One region of the Achromobacter pestifer genome, then DNA from elsewhere that is predicted to be linked to it. Evidence: predicted binding sites of a transcription regulator. Region 1 holds the regulator's gene; each other region holds the start of a gene.

The links. Region 1 encodes LexA, which represses DNA repair genes until DNA is damaged. Its sites were predicted from a motif close to ACTGTATNNNNATACAGT; they were not measured.
Region 2: the regulator LexA is predicted to act here: its motif matches at 3,304-3,321, upstream of imuA (translesion DNA synthesis-associated protein ImuA).
Region 3: the regulator LexA is predicted to act here: its motif matches at 1,703-1,720, upstream of FOC84_RS02255 (DNA topoisomerase IV subunit B).
Region 4: the regulator LexA is predicted to act here: its motif matches at 1,696-1,713, upstream of FOC84_RS23530 (ATP-dependent helicase).

Annotation. Positions count from the first base shown of each region.
Region 1 is NZ_CP053985.1:5,414,996-5,420,741, reverse strand. Features, by position in the region: gene FOC84_RS25740 (thiolase family protein) at 1-857, shown strand, start outside; gene FOC84_RS25735 (class I adenylate-forming enzyme family protein) at 892-2,388, shown strand; gene FOC84_RS25730 (Bug family tripartite tricarboxylate transporter substrate binding protein) at 2,385-3,350, shown strand; gene lexA (transcriptional repressor LexA) at 3,580-4,230, shown strand; gene lon (endopeptidase La) at 4,357-5,746, opposite strand, start outside.
Region 2 is NZ_CP053985.1:5,896,748-5,902,493, reverse strand. Features, by position in the region: gene FOC84_RS27875 (efflux transporter outer membrane subunit) at 1-732, shown strand, start outside; gene ypfH (esterase) at 733-1,437, opposite strand; gene FOC84_RS27865 (amino acid permease) at 1,623-3,158, shown strand; gene imuA (translesion DNA synthesis-associated protein ImuA) at 3,376-4,080, shown strand; gene FOC84_RS27855 (Y-family DNA polymerase) at 4,010-5,479, shown strand; gene FOC84_RS27850 (error-prone DNA polymerase) at 5,486-5,746, shown strand, end outside.
Region 3 is NZ_CP053985.1:393,073-398,818, reverse strand. Features, by position in the region: gene rho (transcription termination factor Rho) at 1-1,145, opposite strand, end outside; gene trxA (thioredoxin TrxA) at 1,263-1,589, opposite strand; gene FOC84_RS02255 (DNA topoisomerase IV subunit B) at 1,916-3,877, shown strand; gene FOC84_RS02250 (YcxB family protein) at 3,877-4,482, shown strand; gene parC (DNA topoisomerase IV subunit A) at 4,518-5,746, shown strand, end outside.
Region 4 is NZ_CP053985.1:4,951,293-4,957,038, reverse strand. Features, by position in the region: gene FOC84_RS23530 (ATP-dependent helicase) at 1-1,627, opposite strand, end outside; gene FOC84_RS23525 (DUF72 domain-containing protein) at 1,747-2,643, shown strand; gene FOC84_RS23520 (PLP-dependent aminotransferase family protein) at 2,629-4,140, opposite strand; gene FOC84_RS23515 (4-aminobutyrate--2-oxoglutarate transaminase) at 4,236-5,501, shown strand; gene FOC84_RS23510 (NAD-dependent succinate-semialdehyde dehydrogenase) at 5,625-5,746, shown strand, end outside.

The DNA of each region.
Region 1 (5,746 bases):
GCACCGACATACATCTGTTGCGCCAGACATGGGATTTCTTCTGCCAGCAGGAGACCGACCCTGACATCCGACAGCGGCTGAACTCTCCCGGCGCCTGGAATACGCAGAGCTTTTTCATGGACATCTATGCGGCCATGGCGCGCCAGCATATGCGCACGTATGGAACCACGCAGCGGCAGATCGCCAGCGCGGCCGCCAAGAACCACTCGCACTCGACCATGAACCCGCTGGCCCAGTACCAGAACGCTATGTCGCTCGACGAGGTGCTTGCGACCCCTGAGATCGCCTGGCCTCTGACGCGCGCCATGTGCGCACCCATTTCTGACGGCGCCGCGGCCATCGTGCTGTCCAGCAGCCGCACCCTGTCCGACGCGCGCAGGCAACGGGCCGTCAGGGTCGCAGGCATCGGCGCGGCCAGCACGGTGATCCGCGACATCACCGATATGGACAGGCACTGCGTGCACTTGGCTGCCAAGCGCGCGTATGCCATGGCCGGGATCACTCCGCAGGACATCGACCTGGCTGAAGTGCATGACGCATCCAGCTTCGCGGAACTGCTGCAGATCGAAAATCTGGGCCTTTGCGCCCGCGGCCAAGGCGGGCCATACACCGAAAGCGGAGCAACCAGCCTGGGCGGAACCACACCCGTCAACGTATCGGGCGGCCTGGTGTCCAAGGGACACCCGATCGCCGCGACGGGACTGGTGCAAATCCATGAGCTCGTTACGCAACTGCGCCATGAGGCTGGAGCGCGCCAGGTACAGGGCGCCCGTACCGCAGTGGCCGAAAACGGCGGCGGCTTCTTGCATTACGAAGATGCCGCGGCCGTGGTCACGGTGCTCAGCAACAGGCTCTAGCATGCAGCCTATCGATTTTTTCCTGCATGCGGCCATGCGGTACCCAGATCGCATCGCGGCGATCGATGCGGCTAGCGGCCGCGCCCACACCTACGAAGCGCTGCGCGGCCAGACGCTAGCGCTGGCCGCGGCGCTGCAACGCCTGTCGGGCAAACCGCGTCCGGTGATCGCGACGCTGGCTGGCAATTCGCACGCGATGCTGCTGGGCATATTGGCCACCTACGCCTGCGCCGGCGTGCTGGTGCCGCTGACGCCGACCGTAGTCGAACAGGACATCGCCCGCCAGTTGGCGACGGCCACACCCGACATCGTGTTGCACGACGCGGCATACGAGGCGCTGCTGGCTTCCTACCATGGCCTGCGCATCTGCAACGACGCGGGCCGTGAGCTCCATATCGACGCGCTGGTGCATGAACACGCAGGCCAGTCACCATTGCGCTTCAACCCGGATCTGGGCGATAGGGCCGCCATCAAGTTCACCGGCGGATCGTCGGGCGCGCCCAAAGCCGTATTGCAGTCGCTGCGCTGCATCAACACCATGGTGGCGTCGCTGGCCATGGCGTATGGCTTCGACAGCGAGGAACGCTTTCTGCTGGCTCCGCCGATGACGCATGGCGCAGGCACTTTCGTGCTGCCGGTACTGCATGCCGGTGGCTGCCTGGTGATCGCCAGCAAGGCCACGGCCGAGCAACTGCACGCCTTGATGGACACCCATGGGGTGACGTCCACCTGGCTGCCTCCCACGCTGCTCCAGCGGTTGGTGCAGGCACAGCGTGACGCTGCGCGCCATCTGCCAGCGCTGCGCAACCTGCTGTATGGCGGTGCGCCATGCCCTGCCCCGCTGCAGTCGCAGGCGATTGCGGCGTTTGGCCCCGTACTGGGCGTTACCTACGGCCTGACAGAAGCGCCAGTCATCATCGCAGGCATGGACGGCGCTACAGGCTCCCTAGCGGAAAACCGAGGCAGCGCAGGCCGCATCGGCCCCCTGACGCGCGTGGCAGTCGTCGGCGCCGATGGCCGCCCAAGCGCCAACCCAAACACATTGGGCGAAATTATCGCCAGCGGCGACTTGCTGATGTCGGGCTACCTGAACATGCCCGAACAGACCGCGGCCGTCCTGAAAGACGGCTGGTTCCACACTGGAGACATCGGCGTCATCGATGAGCGCGGGTTCCTGTTCATCAAGGGCCGCTCCAAGGACGTCATCATCAGCGGCGGCTTCAATGTGTATCCCTCCGACGTCGAGAACGCCTATGCGCAACACCCAGACATCGCCGAATGCGTGGTGTTCGGCAGCGCCGACGACGAATGGGGCGAACGCGTCGAAATGGCGGTCGTGCCGGTTCGGCCGGAAGCGATCAGCGCGCAGGCGCTGATCGACTACGGCAAGCAGCAATTGGGGTCCGTGCGGACACCCAAAATCATCCACATCGTGCAGTCTTTTCCCAAAAACACGCTGGGCAAGATCGACAAGCGGCGAATTATCGACGACTTGCGCGACGCGACCCGGCAGGAGGAACATCGATCATGACTTTCAAGACCTGGATTGCCGCCACAAGCTGCGTGTTGGCCGTCACGCTGGGCGGCTCCGCCGCCGCAGCCTTTCCGGACCAGCCTATCCGCTTCGTGGTCGGGTTTCCGCCGGGAGGCTCGACGGATATCGTCGCGCGGGTATTGGCCGAGGGCCTATCGCGCGAACTGGGACAGGCCGTGGTCGTCGAAAACAAGGCGGGCGCTGGCGGCACTATCGGCGCCTCGTCGGTCGCACACGCCAAGCCCGACGGCTACACCATCTTCCTGGGTACCGTAGCCACCAACGTGATCAACCCGCTGTTGCGCAAGGAGCTGAATTTCGACCCCATCAAGGATTTCACCATGATCGGCGAGGTTGGCTTCTACACCAATCTGGTGCTGGTCAATGCCGATTCGAAGTATCAGGACCTGCGCACCCTGGTCGCCGATGCAACGCTGCGGCAACTGTCCTACTCCAGCCCCGGGACCGGCACATCGCCGCACATGACCGGCGAATACTTCAAGATCCTGACGGACGCAAAAATGCAGCACATTCCCTTCTCAGGCAGCGGGCCGGCGTTGACCGCCCTGATGGGCGGTCACGTCGACCTCGGGTTCGACAATCTGCCCGCGGCCCTGAGCCTGGTGCAGTCGGGCAAAGTGCGGGCGCTGGCCATCACCAGCACCACGCGCATCAAGGAACTGCCCGACGTGCCCACCGCCGAGGAACTGGGCGTGAAGAACATGAGCGTAGACGCCTGGGTCAGCGTCATGGGCCCAGCCGGCATTCCGGCCGACCGACTGTCGGTGCTGAGTTCCGCCTTGCTGAAAGCGCTGGCCAAACCCGACATCATCCGCAAGCTCGAAGACAAAGCCATCACGATCAAAGCCACCCGTCCGGAGGAATTGCAGGGTTATATCGAATCCGAGACCCAAAAGTGGCGCGGCGTCATCGACGCGGCCGGAATCAAGCCGGAGTAGCAGACGCGGCATCGTCCAGGCCCGGCCGTGCCATGGAGCCGTAAGCACATGGCTTTCCAACGGCCGGCCGCGGCCGATTTCGCCGGGTGCGTCCGATCCGGGACATCCTGACCGGCCTGCCGTCACCTTGGCTTTGGCGCGGCGGCGGCCCCATAGCTTGCTTTTTTGCGCTGCGTCCCCCAGAATGGCGCTGTATATATGTACAGTCCGCTAGCACCGGATCATCGCCATGGCCAGCAAACTCACTGATCGCCAACAACAAATCCTGGACCTCATCAGGCAGACCGTCGCGCGCACCGGCTTTCCGCCAACCCGCGCCGAGATTGCCCTGGCCCTGGGTTTCCGTTCCCCCAATGCGGCGGAAGATCACCTCAAGGCGCTGGCGCGCAAGGGCGCCATCGAACTGACGGCCGGAGCCTCCCGTGGCATCCGCCTGAAGGACAACTCCCCTGCCCCCACGCAAAGCTCGCTGCCCATGCCGGGCCTGGCGCAATTGTTGCTGCCGCTGGTTGGCCGCGTGGCCGCTGGCAGCCCCATCCTGGCCGCCGAGCATGTCGAACGCGAGGTCGGCGTCGACCCCAATCTATTCGCGCAAACGCCCGACTACCTGCTCAAGGTGCGCGGCATGAGCATGCGCGACGCCGGCATCCTGGAAGGCGACCTGCTCGCCGTCAAGAAAGCCTCGGAAGCCCGCAACGGCCAGATCGTGGTGGCCCGTCTGGGCGACGATGTCACGGTCAAGCGCTTGCAGCGCCAGAACGGCCACATCGAACTCCTGCCCGAAAACCCCGACTTTGAACCCATCGTGGTCGAAGCAGGCCAGGATTTCGCGTTGGAAGGCATCGCGGTCGGCCTGATCCGCACGCACGCGTTGCACTAAAGGCCTGCGGCGCCGGCCCGCTGCCCGCAGCATAAAAAAACCCCGCCAATTTTCCTGGCGGGGTTTTTTGTTGGAAGCCCCATCCTGGAAAAACGCCCCGTACTGGCGGCGTCCTCCGGGCGTGCATCAGTGCTTGAGCACCGGATCGGTCGAACCGGGTTCGGTAGGCTTGGCCACCAGGGGCTCCTTGACCGCCTCTTCCTCGGCCAAGGGCTCCGGCAGACGCTCCAACGCCAGTTCCAGGACCTTGTCGATCCAGCGCACCGGCACGATCTCAAGATGGTTCTTGACGTTGTCCGGGATCTCCGCCAAATCCTTGACGTTTTCTTCCGGGATCAAGACCGTCTTGATGCCGCCACGGTGAGCCGCGAGCAGCTTTTCCTTCAGGCCGCCGATGGGCAGGACTTCGCCGCGCAGCGTGATCTCGCCGGTCATGGCGACATCGGCACGCACCGGGATGCGCGACAAGGCCGACACCATGGCCGTGGTGATCGCGATACCCGCGGACGGACCGTCCTTGGGCGTCGCGCCTTCCGGCACGTGCACGTGCATGTCGTGCTTCTCGAAGACGCTGTCGGCAAAGCCCAGGCGGCGGGCGCGGGAACGCACCACCGTGCGGGCCGCCTCGACCGATTCCTTCATCACGTCGCCCAGCGAACCCGTGCGTTGAATGACGCCCTTGCCAGGCATGTCCGCGACTTCGATCGTCAGCAGATCGCCGCCGACTTCCGTCCAGGCCAGACCCGTGACCTGACCGATCTGGTTTTCCTTTTCGGCCATGCCGAAGGTGTAGCGGCGCACGCCCAGGAAATCGCTCAGGTTGTCGCCCGTGACGTTCACCGGCTTGACCTCGGCAGCCTTGCCTTCGGCCTTGGCGCGGTCGCTCTGGGTCAGCAACTGCTTGATGACCTTGCGGCAGATCTTGCCCACTTCGCGTTCAAGCGCACGCACACCGGCTTCGCGGGTGTAGTAGCGCACGATGTCGCGCAGCGCGCTGTCGTCGACCGAGAGTTCACTATCCTTCACGCCGTTGTTCTTCAGCAGCTTGGGCAGCAGATGGTCGCGGGCGATGTGGATCTTCTCTTCCTCGGTGTAACCGGAAAGACGGATGACTTCCATGCGGTCCAGCAGGGCCGGCGGAATGTTCAGCGTGTTGCTGGTGGCCACGAACATGACGTCGGACAGGTCGAAGTCGACTTCGATGTAGTGGTCCTGGAACGTGTGGTTCTGTTCCGGATCCAGTACTTCCAGCAACGCCGACGAGGGATCGCCGCGGAAATCCATGCCCAGCTTGTCGATTTCATCGAGCAGGAACAAGGGATTGCGCACGCCGACCTTCGACATGTTCTGGACGATCTTGCCGGGCATGGAGCCGATGTAGGTGCGGCGATGGCCGCGGATCTCGGCTTCGTCGCGCACGCCGCCCAGCGCCATGCGGACGAACTTGCGGTTCGTCGCCTTGGCGATGGATTGGCCGAGCGAGGTCTTGCCCACGCCAGGAGGGCCGACCAGGCAC
Region 2 (5,746 bases), 480 kb from region 1:
AGCCAGCTGCAACAATTGCAGGCCAACCTGCCGCCGTTCCAGGCCCAGCAGCGCACCGCGCTGTACCGCTTGGCGGCGCTGACCAGCCAGACGCCCGGCGAGATCTCGCCCGCGCTGCTGCAATGCGCCCAGGCCCCCCGCCTGACCGAGACCATCCCCGTGGGCGACGGCGCCGAGCTGCTGCGCCGCCGTCCTGACATCCGCCAAGCCGAACGCACGCTGGCCGCGGCCACCGCCCGCATCGGCGTGGCCACGGCGGACCTGTATCCGAAGATCGCGCTGGGCCTGTCGGCCGCCTCGGGCGGCCCGGCCGCCATGTTCGGCGACCGCGGCACCTTCAGCTGGAGCGTCGGTCCGCTGATCTCTTGGACGATCCCCAACACCGGCGCGGCGCAGGCCCGCATCGCCGAAGCCCAGGCCAGCACCAAGGCCGCGGCGGCGCGCTTTGACGCCAGCGTGCTCAATGCCCTGCGGGAAACGGAAAGCGCGCTGGTGGTCTACGCGCGCCAGCTGGACCGCGACGCCGCCCTGCGCGCCGCGCGCGACCAGAGCGCCGAGGCCGCCTCGCAAGCGAGCCGCCTGTTCCAGTACGGCAAGACCGACTACCTGACGGTGCTGGACGCCGAGCGCACGCTGGCCAGCAATGAAAGCGCGCTGGCCGCCTCGCAGGCGGATCTCAGCAACGACCAGATCGCGCTGTTCCTGGCGCTGGGCGGCGGCTGGGAAAAGTGATCAATGCACCGACGTGCCGTCCGGCGGCGTCTGGTTCAGGCCCAACGCGGCCTCCCAGCTGCGCAGCGGCACGCAGGTCTTCAGGCGCACGATGGCACGTTCGATCAGCGCCGGATGCAGCGCGTGTCCCACATTGCTGGCGATGTCGATGGTCGAATCCCCGTGCAGTTCGCTCAGGCGCGCCTGGGCGGCCTGGATGTGCGCCACGCTCATGATGGGATCGGCCTCGCCATGCAGCAGGTGCAGCGTGGTGTACTGCGGCGCGGTCTTGGGCAGCTGGGCATAGCGGCCTGAAAACGCGATGACGCGGCCGGCCATGCCGTCGTGCGCCTGCACCAGTTCCAGCGCCATGATGGCGCCCTGCGAAAAGCCCGCCAGCGCCGTGTCCGATTGCAGCAGGCCGAAACGCGCCTGCGCCTCGCGCATATAGGCTTCCAGGGGCGGCAGCGCCCGCGCCACGCGCTCGGGCCGGTTTTCCTCGGTCACGCCGCGCACCGAGAACCATTGCCGGCCCTCGCCGCCGCCGTCGAAGGGCTCGAAACCCTGGGGCACCAGCACCGCCGCGCTCGGGAACGCCGCGCGCACGGCTTTTGCCAGCGGCTCCATGTCGTCGGGGGTGCCGCCCACGCCGTGCAGCAAGATGAACAGCTGGCGCACGTCGACGCCGGCATCGGGAAGGAATTCGATAGAAGTGGAAGACGCCATGAAACCGCTCCGTGCTGGCTGGGGCCGCCAAACGGCCCCGGAATAGCTGCATTGTAAAATGCGCGCCTTGAAGCAACCTTTGCCGCACCGCCACGGACCGGCTGGCTTGCGCGGCGTTGCCCGGCGGGCAGGCCCGCATGCCCGTGCCTGATGGTCCGCCGCCGCGGCAACCTCCTACCCCAGCAATGCAAACTCCGACAACAGAATCCGGCGCCACGCCTGCCGGCCAGAACCAGCTGCATCGCGTGCTCAAGGCGCGCCACCTCACGATGATAGCGTTGGGCGGAGCCATCGGCACCGGCCTGTTCGTGGCCTCCGGCGCCGCCATCGCCCAGGCCGGACCGGGCGGCGCGCTGATGGTCTACCTGGCCATCGGCCTGATGGTCTACTTCATCATGACCAGCCTGGGCGAACTGGCTACCTTCATGCCGGTATCGGGTTCCTTCTGCACCTATGCCTCGCGCTATGTGGATGGGGGCTTCGGCTTCGCGCTGGGCTGGAACTTCTGGATCAGCTGGGCCACGGTGGTGGCGGTGGACGTGGTGGCCGCGCAACTGGTCATGGCGTACTGGTTCCCCGACACGCCGGGCTGGATATGGAGCGTGCTCTTCCTGGCCCTGACCTTCGGCCTGAACGCCTTTTCCGCGCGCAGCTTCGGCGAGGCCGAATACTGGTTCGCCATCATCAAGGTCGTCGCCGTGCTGTGCTTCATCGGCGTCGGGCTGGCGATGCTGGTCGGCATCATCCACAGCGGCACGCCCGTGGGCCTGGTCAACTGGTCGGTCGGCGATGCGCCCTTCGTGGGCAATGCGGCCACCTGGGTGGGCGTGGCGATGGTGGTGGCCTATTCGTTCCAGGGCACGGAACTGGTGGCCGTGGCCGCCGGCGAATCCGAGAATCCCCGCCGCAACGTGCCGCGCGCGATCAACCACGTATTCTGGCGCATCCTGCTGTTCTACGTGCTGGCCATCCTGATCATCGGCCTGCTGCTGCCCTATACCGACCCGCAACTGCTGCGCAACGAAGTGGAAGACATCGCCGTCAGCCCCTTCACGCTGGTGTTCCAGCACGCCGGGCTACTGTCGGCGGCCACCGTGATGAACGCCGTGATCCTGACCTCGGTGCTGTCGGCCGGCAATTCCGGCATGTACGCGGCAACGCGGATGCTGTTCAACATGGCGGCGGAAGGCCAGGCGCCCGCCGTGTTCCGGCGCGTGACCCGCAGCGGCGTGCCGCTGTACGCGCTGATGGCCACCGCGCTGCTGGCCTGCCTGTGCCTGTTCAGCCTGGTGTATAGCCCCAAGGCCGTCTACATCTGGCTGCTGAACTTCGCCGGCATGACCGAGTTCATCGTGTGGCTGAGCATCGCGGTCAGCCATTACCGCTTCCGCCAGGGCTATGTGAAGCACGGCTACGACACCGCCGACCTGCCCTACAAGGCCGGCCTGTTCCCCTTCGGCCCGCTGCTCGCCTTTGTGCTGTGCCTGCTGGTCACGCTGGGCCAGAACTACCAGGCCTTCCTGCAAGACCGCATCGACTGGATCGGCGTGATCTCCACCTACCTGGCGATCCCGCTGTTCCTGGCTTTGTGGATCGGCCACCGGCTGGTGCGAAAGTCGCACTGGATCCGGTATGAGGATATGCGGTTTTATGGGCTGGATCTGGATCGCGCGGCGGGTGTGCAACCCTCGGTATCTACGGTAGAAAGCGCGCGGGTTTAGTCTTGATCCGTATGCCCGGACACGACTAGAATCGTATCCAACACGGCCCACCCCTCTGCATCGAAAGGTGTACGGGTGGGTTTTCTTTTGGGCTACCGCGTTACCGGCGCAAAACTATTCGCGGCGCGCTCCGCCCCTTTTAACTACTGTATATACATACAGCTATAATGACGCATCGGCCACTACCCCGGTTCCTGCCATCCAGGAACCGATTGCCATGCAGTCCCCAGAACGTATCCATCCCGCGTTGTGGCGCGCCACCCAGTTGGCCCAAGGCGCCGCCCGCACCCTGCCCACCGGGCATGCCGCGCTGTCCGCCGAGCTGCCGGACGGCGGCTGGCCGCTGGGTTCCCTGAACGAATTGCTGGTCCCGCACCCCGGCATCGGAGAAATCCGCCTGCTGCGTCCGGCGCTGGCCCAACTGGAAACACGCCGCGCCATTGCGCTGGTGCAGCCGCCGCACGCGCCCCACATCGCCAGCTGGATGAGCTGGCGGCTGGATCCGCGCCAATTGCTCTGGGTGGCGCCTGAAAAACCCGTGGACGCGCTCTGGGCCGCCGAACAGATCCTGAAGAACGGCAGCTGCGGCGCGCTGATCTGCTGGCTGCCCCATGTGCGCCCCGAATCCCTGCGCCGCCTGCACCTGGCCGCCCAGGCCAGCGACCTGCTGTTCATCGCCGTGCGCCCCAGCAGCGCGGCGCAGAACGCCACGCCCGCGCCCTTGCGGCTGGCGCTCGCGCCGGCTGCGGGCGGCCTGTCCGTCCACATCCTCAAGCGCCGCGGGCCTGCCTGCGACACGCCGCTGTACGTGGGCCTGGACACCGGCGTCACCACTCCTGTTACTCCCCGCCATGCGCCTCTGGATCGCCGCCTTCCTGCGCTGCCTGCCGCTGGACGCACTGCGCCCGCACTGGCCGCTTGAGGGGCAGGCGTTCGCGGTCCTGGAACAGGAACGCGTCGCCGCCCTGACGCCCGCCGCCCGCCGGGCCGGCGTCAAGCCGGGCATGCGCCGCGCCGGCGCGGCCGCCATCGCCCCCGGGGTCGAACTGCTGCCCCGCGATGTCCAGGCCGAGGCCGAAGCCTTGCAGGGCGCGGCGCTGGCGCTGCTGCAATACACCCCCGAAGTCGCCCTGGCCGACGGCGACACCCTGCTCCTGAACGTGGGCGCCAGCCTGATGTTCTTCCGCGGCCCCAAAGCCCTGCACCGTCGGGTGGCCGCCACGCTGCGGGCGCTGGACCTGCGCGTCTCGCTCGGCATGGCGCCGACCGCCGCCGGCGCCTGGCTGCTGGCGCGCAGCCCCGGCCGGCGCGCGCCCCGGCGCACCCTGACGCTGCCCACGTTGACCCGGCGGCTGGACGCCCTGCCGCTCTCCTTGCTGCCGCAGGCGCAGGCCCGCCGCGACTGGCTCGACGACATCGGCTGCCATACCCTGGCGGACCTGCGCGCCCTGCCGCGCGCGGGCCTGCAGCGGCGCAGCGCGCCTGAACTGCTGCAGGCCCTGGACGCCGCCTACGGCCTGGCGCCCGAACTGCATCGCTGGATCGAGCCGCCGCACCAGTTCTCGCGGCGCATCGAACTCACCGACTACGTCGAACACACCGACGCGGTGCTGGCGGTGGCGCGCCGGCTGGCCGAACAATTGGGCGGCTGGCTCAGCGCCCGGCAACTGGCCGTGCGCCGCGTGGTGCTCAGCATGGAACACGAACGCGGCCGCCACGCCCGGCCGCCCACCGAACTGGAGCTGGCCCTGGCCCAGCCAGTCTGGCAGGCGCCGCAGATCCTCCACTTGCTGCGGGAAAAGCTGGCCCGTTTCACCCTGGAAGCGCCCGTGATCGCCGTGGCGCTGCTGGCGCCCGACACGGTCGAGCAGCCCGCCGCCAGCACCACCCTGTTCCCCGAGCCCGGCGGCACGCCCGCCGACCATGCCCGGCTGCTGGACCTGCTGGTGGCGCGGCTGGGCCGCGATCAGGTGCGCCATGCCCACCCGGTGCCCGACCACCGCCCCGAGGCCGCCAACGCCTGGGGCGACGCGCTGTCTCCGCCCCAGCGCCCCGCGCCCCTGCCCGCCCTGCTGGACCGGCCCTTCTGGCTGCTGGACCCGCCGCTCCCCTTGAAGCTGTCCGGCCACCGGCCGCAGTACGGCGGCCAGGCGCTGCGGCTGATGCGCGGCCCGGAACGCATCGAAAGCGGCTGGTGGGACCCGGCCCTGACCGTGCGCGACTATTTCGTCGCCGAGGACGCCGCCGCCGCGCGCTACTGGATCTACCGCGAGCGCGACGACGAACACGCCCGCTGGTTCCTGCATGGGCTCTACGCCTGAAGCGGCATGCGCATGGACGACGACGACACCCCCGGCATCCTGGCCCAGCTGCCCGGCTATGCCGAGCTGCAATGCCAGTCCAATTTCTCTTTCCTGCAGGGCGCTTCGCACCCCGAGGAACTGATCGACCGCGCCGCTGAACTTGGCTACGCCGCGCTCGCCATCACCGACGAATGCTCGCTGGCAGGCGTGGTCCGCGCCCACGTGGAGGCCCGCGCCCGCAAGCTGCCGCTCCTCATCGGCGCCACCTTCGAACTGCGCGCCGCG
Region 3 (5,746 bases), 2.1 Mb from region 1:
ACCCAGACCTTCTGCAGCAGGTCCGGGGCGATCAGCAGCTCTTCGCGGCGGGTGCCGGACTTGTTCAGGTTGATCGACGGGTAGACGCGCTTTTCAGCCAGGCGACGCTCGAGGTGGACTTCGGAGTTGCCGGTGCCCTTGAATTCTTCATAGATGACTTCATCCATGCGGCTGCCGGTTTCGATCAGCGCCGTGCCCAGGATGGTCAGCGAACCGCCTTCTTCCAGGTTGCGGGCGGCGCCGAAGAAGCGCTTGGGGCGTTGCAGCGCGTTGGCGTCCACGCCGCCGGTCAGCACCTTGCCGGAGGCCGGCACCACGGTGTTGTAGGCGCGGGCCAGACGGGTGATCGAGTCCAGCAGGATCACGACGTCCTTCTTCATTTCGACCAGGCGCTTGGCCTTTTCGATGACCATTTCCGCGACCTGCACGTGGCGGGTGGCGGGTTCGTCGAAGGTCGAGGCCACCACTTCGCCGCGCACCGTGCGCTGCATTTCAGTCACTTCCTCGGGGCGCTCGTCCACCAGCAGGACGATCATGACCGCGTCGGGATAGTTGGTGGTGATGGCGTGCGCGATGTGCTGCATCATCACCGTCTTGCCGGACTTCGGGCTGGCGACGATCAGGCCGCGCTGGCCCATGCCGATGGGGGCGAAGACGTCGAGAATGCGGCCCGTGAGGTTTTCCTCGCTCTTGATGTCGCGTTCCAGGCGCATGTTGCGGTTCGGGTGCAGCGGCGTCAGGTTTTCGAACATGATGCGATGCTTGATCGCTTCCGGCGCCACGCCGTTGACCTTGTCCACCTTCACCAGGGCGAAATAGCGCTCGCCGTCCTTGGGCGTGCGCACTTCGCCTTCGATCGAATCGCCGGTGTGCAGGTTGAAGCGGCGGATCTGCGAGGGCGAGATGTAGATGTCGTCCGTGCTGGCCAGATACGAGGTCTCGGGCGAGCGCAGGAAGCCAAAGCCGTCAGGCAGGACTTCGAGGACGCCGTCGCCGAAGATCTGCTCGCCTTGCTTGGCGCGCCGTTTCATGATGGCGAACATCAGCTCCTGCTTGCGCAGGCGGTTGGCGTTCTCGATTTCCAGGCCGGCGGCCATTTCCAGCAGCTGCGAGACGTGCAGCGCCTTCAGTTCGTTGAGGTGCATCGCGGTGGGATTTTGGGGGAGAGTGAAGGAGAGTTCTGGCGGCGCGCCACGGACGGGCACACGCGGTATTGAATGAGCGCCGCCCCGAGGGCGGCGCCTTCGTTCACGGCACGCGGCTTACAGCGCGCCGTCCAGGAATGCGGTCAGTTGCGACTTCGACAGCGCGCCAACTTTGGTGGCGGCGGCTTGGCCGTCTTTAAAGAGCATAAGGGTGGGAATGCCGCGGATGCCGTACTTGGTGGCGGTGCCCTGGTTTTCGTCGACGTTCAGCTTGGCGATCGTCAGGCGGCCAGCGTACTCCGTGGCGACTTCTTCCAGGATCGGGGCAATCATCTTGCAGGGGCCACACCAGGCAGCCCAGTAGTCCACCAGCACCGGCTGGCCGGATTTCAACACATCGGCATCGAAGCTGGCGTCACTGACGTTCTTGATTTGGTCGCTCATGATGGTGATTCTCGGTTCGGCAGCAAAAGGCGCGTAAAAAGGGACGCGCCTTGCCGTTGTTCTTGTTTGTGGACGGCCTCAAGCATACCACTGTCAATAACACCAGGCATACCACTGTTAATAACAACAGGAGTTGCAGGATTTGTGTAGGATGTTGCGGCGCAGTTGTCGCGATCCGGGCCGTTCCGCCCCGATGCGCTGGCTGTGACTGTCATCATCCTACCGAATTTGGAGCTGCTCAGGTCGTGCTCATCCCACTGGGAGCCGCGCAGAATCTAGGCTTATCCGTAAAATGTCGGTTTTTTTCCACAGATGTTGGGGATAACTTGGCCACTCCACGTTACACCGAGGCGTCCATTCGCGTCCTGAAGGGACTGGAGCCCGTGCGCCAGCGCCCGGGCATGTACACCCGAACCGAAAACCCCCTGCACGTCGTGCAGGAGGTCATTGATAACGCCGCAGACGAGGCCTTGGCCGGTTACTGCAAGCAGATCCAGGTCACGCTGCATATCGACGGCAGCGTTTCCGTCGAGGATGACGGCCGCGGCATTCCCGTCGGCCTGCATCCCGAAGAGCACGCTCCCGTGGTGGAGCTGGTGTTCACCCGCCTGCACGCCGGCGGCAAGTTCGACAAGGCGGGCGGCGGCGCCTACGCCTTCTCCGGCGGCCTGCACGGCGTCGGCGTGTCCGTCACCAACGCCCTGGCCACGCGGCTCGAGGTGGTGGTGTGGCGCGATGGCGCGGTAAACCGTCTGGTTTTCAAGGGCGGCGACGTGGCCGAGCCCCTGGCGCCCTACGATCAGGGCGGCCGCAAGAAGTCCGGCACCCGCGTGCGTGTCTGGCCGGATCCCAAGTATTTCGACAGCCCCAATATTCCGCTGGGCGAGTTGACGCACCTCTTGCGCAGCAAGGCCGTGCTGCTGCCCGGGGCGAAGGTGTCCCTGGTCAATGAAAAAACGGGCGACACCAAGACCTGGCAGTATCAGGACGGCCTGCGCGGCTACCTGTCGGAAGCGCTGTCGGGGGCGGAGCTGATGGTGCCGTTCTTCGAGGGTGCGCAATACGCGGGCGCCGACCACGAGAACTTCGCCGAAGGCGAGGGCGCCCAGTGGGTGGTGGCCTGGACTGAAGACGGCAACGCGATGCGCGAGTCGTACGTAAACCTGATTCCAACGCCTGCTGGCGGCACTCATGAATCCGGCCTGCGCGAAGGCCTGTTCGGCGCGGTCAAGGGCTTCGCCGAGCTGCACAGCCTGCTGCCCAAGGGCGTCAAGCTGCTGCCCGAAGACGTGTTCGCGCGCGCCAGCTTCGTGCTGTCGGCCAAGGTGCTGGACCCGCAATTCCAGGGCCAGATCAAGGAACGGCTCAACAGCCGCGATGCGGTGCGCCTGGTCGGCGGCTTTTCCAAGAGCGCGCTGGACCTGTGGCTGCACAGCAACGTCGAGTACGGCAAGAAGCTGGCCGAACTGGCCATCCGCCAGGCCCAGGCGCGCCAGCGCTCGGCCCAGAAGGTCGAAAAGCGCAAGAGCTCGGGCGTGGCCGTGCTGCCGGGCAAGCTGACCGATTGCGAGTCCAGCGACGCGACCCGCACCGAAGTCTTCCTGGTCGAGGGCGACTCCGCGGGCGGTTCCGCCAAGATGGGCCGCGACAAGGAATTCCAGGCCATCCTGCCGCTGCGCGGCAAGGTGCTCAATTCCTGGGAAGTGGACCGCGACCGGCTCTTCGCCAACAACGAGATCCATGACATTTCCGTCGCCATCGGCGTGGACCCGCACGGCCCCGGCGACACGCCGGACCTGTCGGGCCTGCGCTACGGCCGCATCTGCATCCTGTCCGACGCCGACGTCGACGGCTCGCATATCCAGGTGCTGCTGCTGACGCTGTTCTACAAGCACTTCCCCAAGCTGGTCGAGGCCGGCAACGTGTTCGTGGCCAAGCCGCCGCTGTTTCGCCTGGACGTGCCGGCGCAGGGCAAGCGTCCGGCGCGCAAGATCTACTGCCTGGACGAAGGCGAGCTCGAGGCCGCGCAAGACAAGTTGCGCAAGGAAGGCGCGCGTGAAGGCGCATGGGCCGTCAGCCGCTTCAAGGGCCTGGGTGAAATGAATCCCGAGCAGCTCTGGGAAACCACCATGAACCCGGATACGCGCCGCCTGCTGCCCGTGGGCTACGGCGACCAGACGCCCGAAGACACCACCCGCATGTTCGACATGCTGATGGGCAAGGGCGAGTCCTCGCAGCGCCGCGCCTGGATCGAAGAGAAGGGCAATCTGGCGGAGCTGGACATCTGATGGCCGCGTCCGCGCCCGGCTCGGCCCGCATGGACGTCCAGATGACGGCCGACGACTACGCCGATTTCGCCGCTTATGTGTACAGGCGGCCGGAGCTGCGCCGCCGCCGCTATCGCTCGCATCTGCGTTTCGCGGTCCTGATGATCGTGGCCTTGCTGGCCTACCTGATCTGGCAGACCTGGGACGGCAATATGCCGAACTGGGGGCGGATCCTGCCCGTGTACTTCCAGGGGCTGGCGGTGGGCCTGGGCATCCTGGCGCTGCTGGCGCTGGCCTACGAGTACGTCCTGCCGTCGCTGGTCAGGATGAACACGCGCCGCATGCTGAAAAGGCAGCCCGACGAGTTGTTCCTGGGCCGCCATCAGCTGGATTTCGGCGCTGAGGGCATCACGGATACCACTTCCACCGCCTCCGGACGCATGGACTGGTCCGATGTGCGGCGGGTCGAGGAAACCCCGGAGCATCTCTATGTCATTCTCGGCACCTTGCAAGGCGTGATCATCCCCAAGCGCGGGCAGGATGCCGCCACGCTGGATGCGGTGCGGGCCCAGTTGCGCGCGCATGTCGCGGACACGCAGTTGATGTCGTCCGCGCAGGCGCTTTGACGCCGTTTCGATGAAATTGTCTACCTGAATACATCATGACCGACAGCAATCAACCCGGTTTGTTCGATTCCAACCCGCCTGGCGGCGATGGCGGCGGCGATGGCGACGCCGCCATCACCCTGGCGCGCTACGCGGAGCAGGCCTACCTGGACTACGCGGTTTCCGTGGTGCGCGGCCGCGCCCTGCCGGACGTGGGCGACGGGCAGAAACCCGTGCAGCGCCGCATCCTGTACGCCATGCAGGCGATGGGGCTGGCCGCCGGCGCCAAGCCCGTGAAGTCCGCGCGCGTCGTGGGCGACGTGCTGGGCAAATACCATCCTCATGGCGACCAGGCCGCCTATGACGCGATGGTGCGGATGGCGCAGGACTTCTCCCTGCGCTATCCGCTGATCGACGGCCAGGGCAACTTCGGTTCGCGCGACGGCGACAACGCCGCCGCCATGCGATACACCGAAGCCCGCCTGACGCCCATCGCCAAGCTGCTGCTGGACGAGCTGGACGAGGGCACCGTGGACTTCGTGCCCAACTACGACGGCAGCCAGCAGGAACCGCAGATGCTGCCGGCGCGCTTGCCCGTGATGCTGCTCAACGGCGCCTCGGGCATCGCGGTCGGCATGGCCACCGAGATCCCGCCGCACAACCTGCGCGAAGTGGCGCAGGCCTGCGTGGCGCTGATCAAGCATCCGCAGCTGCCGGACGCCGAGCTGCATGCCCTGATCCCGGGTCCGGACTTCGCGGGCGGCGGGCAGATCATCACGCCGGCCGCGGACATCGCCCAGATCTATGCGGGCGGCCGCGGTTCGCTCAAGGTGCGTGCGCGCTGGCAGTTCGAGGAAATGGCGCGCGGCCAGTGGCAGTTGGTGGTCACCGAGCTGCCGCCCGGCGCCTCGGGCCAGAAGGTGCTGGAAGAGATCGAGGAAATCACCAACCCCAAGGTCAAGACCGGCAAGAAGAGCCTGACGCCCGAGCAGACGCAGGCCAAGGCCGTGATGCTGAACCTGCTGGACGCCGTGCGCGACGAGTCGGGCAAGGACGCCGCCGTGCGCCTGGTCTTCGAACCCAAGACCTCGCGCGTGGACCGCGACGAATTCGTCAACACGCTGCTGGCGCAAACCAGCATGGAAAGCAGCGCGTCCATCAACCTGGTGTGCATAGGCACTGACGGCCGCCCGCGCCAGAAGGGCCTGCGCGACGTCCTGGTCGAATGGGTGGCGTTCCGCACCAACACCGTGGTGCGCCGCACGCGCTTCCGCCTGGACAAGGT
Region 4 (5,746 bases), 460 kb from region 1:
TGCCGTAGCCCGCGGCGATGCGCGCCAGCTGGTCCAGGTCCGCGCGGCGCACGCGCGCATCGTCGTACAGGCGTTCCAGCTGGGCGCCGTACCAGCGCAAGGCCAGGTCCACGTCGGCCGGCCATTTCAGCGCGGGATCGCACAAGGCCGCATAAGTATCGGCGAAGGCGCCCCACTCTTCCTGCGCCGCCGCGCCCGGCTTGAATTCACGCAGCGCGCGCAAGGGCTCGGCCGAGGCCGACATGGCGTCCATCAGTTTGCCGGCCGTGGCGGGCCCGATGCCCGGCAGCAGCTGCGCCACGCGAAAGCCCGCCATGCGGCCGCGCGGATTCTCCGCCCAGCGCAGCAGCGACAGCAGGTCCTTCACGTGCGCGGCCTCCAGGAAGCGCAGGCCGCCGAATTTGACGAAGGGAATGTTGCGCCGGGTCAGCTCCAGTTCCAGCGCGGCGCTGTGGCTGGCGGTGCGGAACAGCGCCGCCTGCGACTTGAGCGTGGCCCCGCCCTCGCGCTGCGCCAGCACCTGGTCGGCCACCCAGCGCGCCTGGCCGGCTTCGTCGCTGACCGTCACCAGCTCAGGCAGTTGGGAGGATTGGCGGTCGGTCCACAGGTCCTTGGCGTAGCGCTCCGTGGCCAGGCCGATCACGGCGTTGGACGCGTTAAGGATGGGCTGGGTGGAGCGGTAATTGCGGTCCAGCGTGATGACGCGCGCCGGCGTCGGGAACTGCCCCGGAAAGTCCAGGATATTGCGCACCGTGGCCGCGCGGAACGAATAGATGGACTGGGCATCGTCGCCCACCACCGTCAGGCCGCGGCCGTCGGGTTTCATTGCCATCAGGATGGCGGATTGCAGGCGGTTGGTGTCCTGGTATTCGTCGACCAGCACATGGTCGAAGCGCGCCCCCACGTCCGCGGCGATACCGGGATCGCCCATCATTTCGGCCCAATAGAGCAGCAGATCGTCATAGTCCAGCACCTGCTGGTCCTGCTTGGCCGCGACGTAGGCGCGGAACAGGTTCTTGAGTTCGTCTTCCCATTGGGCGCACCAGGGGAAGGAAGTCTTCAGCACGTCGGCCACCGGCGTCTGGCTGTTGACCACGCGCGAGTAAATGGCCAGGCAGGTGCCTTTGAGCGGAAAGCGCGACTTGGTGGACGACAGGCCCAGCTCGTGGCGCACCATGCCCATCAGGTCCTCGGCGTCGCCGCGATCATGGATGGTGAAGGCTTCGGACAGGCCGATGCGTTGCGCGCAATCGCGCAGCAGACGCGCGCCGATGGCATGGAAGGTGCCGGCCCAAGGCAGCGACGGCGCTTGCTGGGTGGCGCGCAGCCTCATCACCCGCTGCAGCACCGAGCCCACGCGCCGCTCCATTTCCAGCGCCGCGCGGCGCGAGAAGGTCAACAGCAGCATGCGCTGGGGATCGGCGCCGTTCAGGATCAGATGCGCGACCCGATGGGCCAGCGTATTGGTCTTGCCCGAGCCGGCCCCGGCGATCACCAGCAGGGGGCCGTCGTCGCCCGGCGCGCCGGCCACGCCGAACTCGGCGGCCTCGCGTTGGGCGGGATTGAGATCGGCCAGGGGATCGGGGCGCTCGGCGGACGGGGAGGACGTATCGGTTTGGTCGGACATGGGGCGGGGCCGCAGCATTGCAGCCGCTGAAAACGGCGAGCCCGGACATTGCCGGGCTTCGGATGAACACTGTATATTTATACAGAATTTTTTCAATAAAGTCTGATTTGCCCGTGGCCATGCGCCTCTTGACCGGCACCGCCTCCTGGACCGACCCCACCCTGCTGGCTTGCGGCCGCTTCTACCCGCTCGAGGTCCGCAGCGCCGAAGCGCGGCTGCGCTTCTATGCCTCGCGCTTCCCCATGGCCGAGGTCGATTCCAGCTACTACGCCATGCCCACGGCCGAAAACGCCTACTTGTGGGCGCAGCGCACGCCGGACGATTTCGTCTTCAATATCAAGGCCTTCCGGCTATTCACCGGCCACCAGACGCCGCTGTCCGCGCTGCCCGCGGACATCCGGCGCGAATTGCCCGACTGGCCCGAGCCCGTCATCTACCACGACCAGATGCCCGCGGACCTGCGCGACGAACTCTGGCGCCGCTACCCGCTTGCGCTGGAACCACTGCGCATGGCCGGCAAGCTGGGCGCGGTGCATTTCCAGTTTCCACCCTGGATCCGGCGCGATGCGCGCGGGCGGGCGCGGGTCGCCGACTGCGCGCGGCGCATGGAGGAACATCTGGTGTCCGTGGAGTTCCGCCACCGCAGCTGGTTCGAGTCGCCGGCCGCCACTGCCGACACCCTGGCCTTCGAACGTGATCTTGGCGTGGCGCATACGGTGGTCGACAGCCCCCAAGGCTTTGACAACACCGTACCCGCCGTCTGGGAATGCACCCACCCGGAGCTGACGCTGCTGCGCCTGCATGGGCGCAACACGGCCACCTGGAACGTGTCGGGCGCCGCGTCCTCGAGCCGCTTCCAGTACGAATACTCGGAACAGGAACTGGCCGAACTGGCCGAGCGCTTTGCGCGGCTGGCGGCGCAAAGCGCCCAGGCGCACGCAGTGTTCAATACCAACTTCGAAGACCAGGGCATGCGCAACGCCGCGGCTTTCGCGGCGGCGCTAGCGCCCGCCTGACGCCGCCAGCGCCGCGGGCGCGCGCGCCACTTCGTTCAGGCTTTCCAGCAGCACCTCGAACTTGCGCGCGATGTCGTGCTCGGGCACGCAGGCGTAGCCCAGCAACAGGCCGGGCCGGCGGCCCTCGTCGTTGACGTAGTAGCGCGACAGCGCGCGCGTCAACACGCCCTTGCCGCGCGCCACGTCCACCACGCGCAGGTCGTCCATGTCCTGCGGCAGCGTCAACACCAGATGCAGCCCCGCCATGCTGGCGTCGCGATGCAGCCAATCCGGCCCCAGCCGCCGCTCGATCAGGTTGACCAGCATGGCGCGGCGGCGTCCGTACAACATGCGCATGCGGCGGATGTGGGCAGCGTAGTGGCCTTCCGAGATGAACGTGGCCAGGGCCGCGTGCGTCATCAGGTGGCCTTCGCGGTAGAGCTCGGCGTGCGCCGCCTGGAACGCGGCGGTCAGGGTCTTGGGCAGCACCAGATAGCCTACCCGCAGGCCCGGGTACAAGGTCTTGCTGAAGGTGCCCATGTAGATCACCGGCGCGTCCGGCTCAAGCCCCAGCAGCGAGGCGATCGGCCGGCCGGAGAAGCGGAATTCGCTGTCGTAGTCGTCCTCGATGATCCAGCTGCCGCTTTGCCGCGCCACCGCCAGCAACTGGCGCCGGCGCGTCAGCGACATGACCGGCCCCAGCGGATACTGGTGCGACGGCGTGACGAAGATGAAGCGCGGCGGCGTGCCCACGGTCTCCGGCAGGCGCATGCCCTCCTCGTCCACCGGCAGGTGCACGGTGTGCAGGCCGTTGGCCTGCAGCACGGTACGCGCCCCCCAATAGCCCGGATCTTCGACCCAGGCGGTCTCGCCGGCCTCGCCCAGGATGCGGGTGGTCAGGTCGATGGCCTGATGCGAGCCCTCGGTGATGATGATCTGCTCGGGATCGCAATCGATCGAGCGGGTCAGCGCCAGATGCTGCGCCAGCGCCTCGCGCAGGGCCGGCAGCCCGCCGCCGTAGGCGTAGGTCAGCAGATCGGGCGAGGGATTGCGCCACAGCGCGCTGAAAATTCGGCCGAACTTCTTGTGCGGGAACTCGGTCAGGTCAGGCACGCCGGGCATGAAGGCGCCCCATTGGTAGGGCGACGCGGACACGCTGTCGACGATGGCGGCGCCGCGCGGCGACAGCGCCGGGCGCGGCTGCGCGGGCGGCGGCTGGCGCTTGCGCCGGCCGCTATCCAGGTAGGAATCGGGGACCGAGGCATTGACGAAGGTGCCGTTGCCCTGGCGGCTGCGGGTGTAGCCTTCGGCCAGCAGCTGGCTGTAGACGTGGACCACGGTGTTGCGGGCGATGCCGAGTTCGGCCGCCAGGTCGCGCGAGGCGGGCAGGCGCGAGTCCGCCGCAATGGCTCCGTCCAGGATGGCTTCCCGGATGCCGCGGTACAGCCGCTTGTTCATGGGCTCGCTGGAGCCGTCCGTCAGCCGCAGTTGCAGCAAGTCACCGACTATGGACCGCAATTGGTTCTACCTGATTTATAAAAGTGGTTCCCACAAATGGGGCCATCGTAGCATTAAATAAGGTTTTCCCGCCCATCATGCTCTTCGAGGCTGAGATGAAGAATCAGGACCTGAATACCCGCCGTTCCCTGGCCACGCCCCGCGGCGTCGGCGTCATGTGCGACTTCTACGCGGTGCGCGCCGAAAACGCCACCCTGTGGGACGCCAATGGCAAGGAATACATCGATTTCGCAGGCGGCATCGCCGTCCTGAACACGGGCCACCTGCACCCGAAGATCAAGGCCGCGGTCTCCGCGCAGCTGGACAACTTCACGCACACGGCCTACCAGATCGTGCCGTACGAAGGTTATGTCTCGCTGGCCGAGCGCATCAACCGCCTCGCCCCCATCGACGGCCTGAAGAAGAGCGCCTTCTTCACCACCGGCGTCGAAGCCGTCGAAAACGCCGTCAAGATCGCGCGTTCGGCCACCGGCCGCTCGGGCGTCATCGCCTTCTCGGGCTCGTTCCACGGCCGCACCATGCTGGGCATGGCGCTGACCGGCAAGGTCGCCCCGTACAAGCTGTCTTTCGGCCCGATGCCGGGCGACATCTATCACGTGCCCTTCCCCAACGCCACTCAGTCCATCAGCGTGGCGGACTCGCTCAAGGCGCTGGACCTGCTGTGCAAGTGCGACATCGATCCCAAGCGCGTCGCGGCCATCATCATCGAGCCGGTGCAGGGCGAAGGCGGCTTCAACATCACCCCGCCTGAGCTGATGACGGCGCTGCGCAAGGTCTGCGACGAACACGGCATCCTGCTGATCGCCGACGAAGTCCAGACCGGCTTCGGCCGCACCGGCAAGCTGTTCGCCATGGAACACCACTCGGTCCAGGCCGACCTGATCACCATGGCCAAGAGCCTGGGCGGCGGCTTCCCGATCTCGGGCGTGGTCGGCCGCGCCGACGTCATGGACGCGCCCGCCGCCGGCGGCCTGGGCGGTACCTACGCCGGCAACCCGCTGGCGGTCGCCGCGGCGCACGCCGTGCTGGACGTGATCGCCGAGGAAAAGCTGTGCGAACGCGCCGTCGCCCTGGGCGACAAGCTGCGCGCGCATCTGGAAGGCCTGCGCGCCAAGGTTCCGGGCATCGCCGACGTGCGCGGCCTGGGCTCCATGGTCGCCCTGGAACTGAACGATCCCGCCACCGGCAAGCCGGACGCGGAAGCGGTCAAGCGCGTGCAAGCCCGCGCCATCGAAAAGGGTCTGATTTTGCTAAGCTGCGGTGTGTACGGCAACGTCCTGCGCTTCCTGTACCCCTTGACCATCCCCGATGCGCAGTTCGATAGCGCGCTGGCCATCCTGTCCGAGGCGCTCGCCGCCTGACGCACAGGGCCTGAACAACCGGTATTTCGGCGGGCAGGCACAAGTTTTGCGGGCGTAGCGGGTTACCCGCCACGCCCGCAAGCGTTTCCTGGCCCACCGCATCCTCTCAAGGAGACTCCAACAATGACCGCACTGACCCATCCCCTGGCGCGCCCCGATCTGCTGCGCGACGCCTGCTACATCGACGGCAAGTGGGTAGCCGCCGGGAACGGCCCGTCCATCCCCGTGGACAATCCCTCCACCGG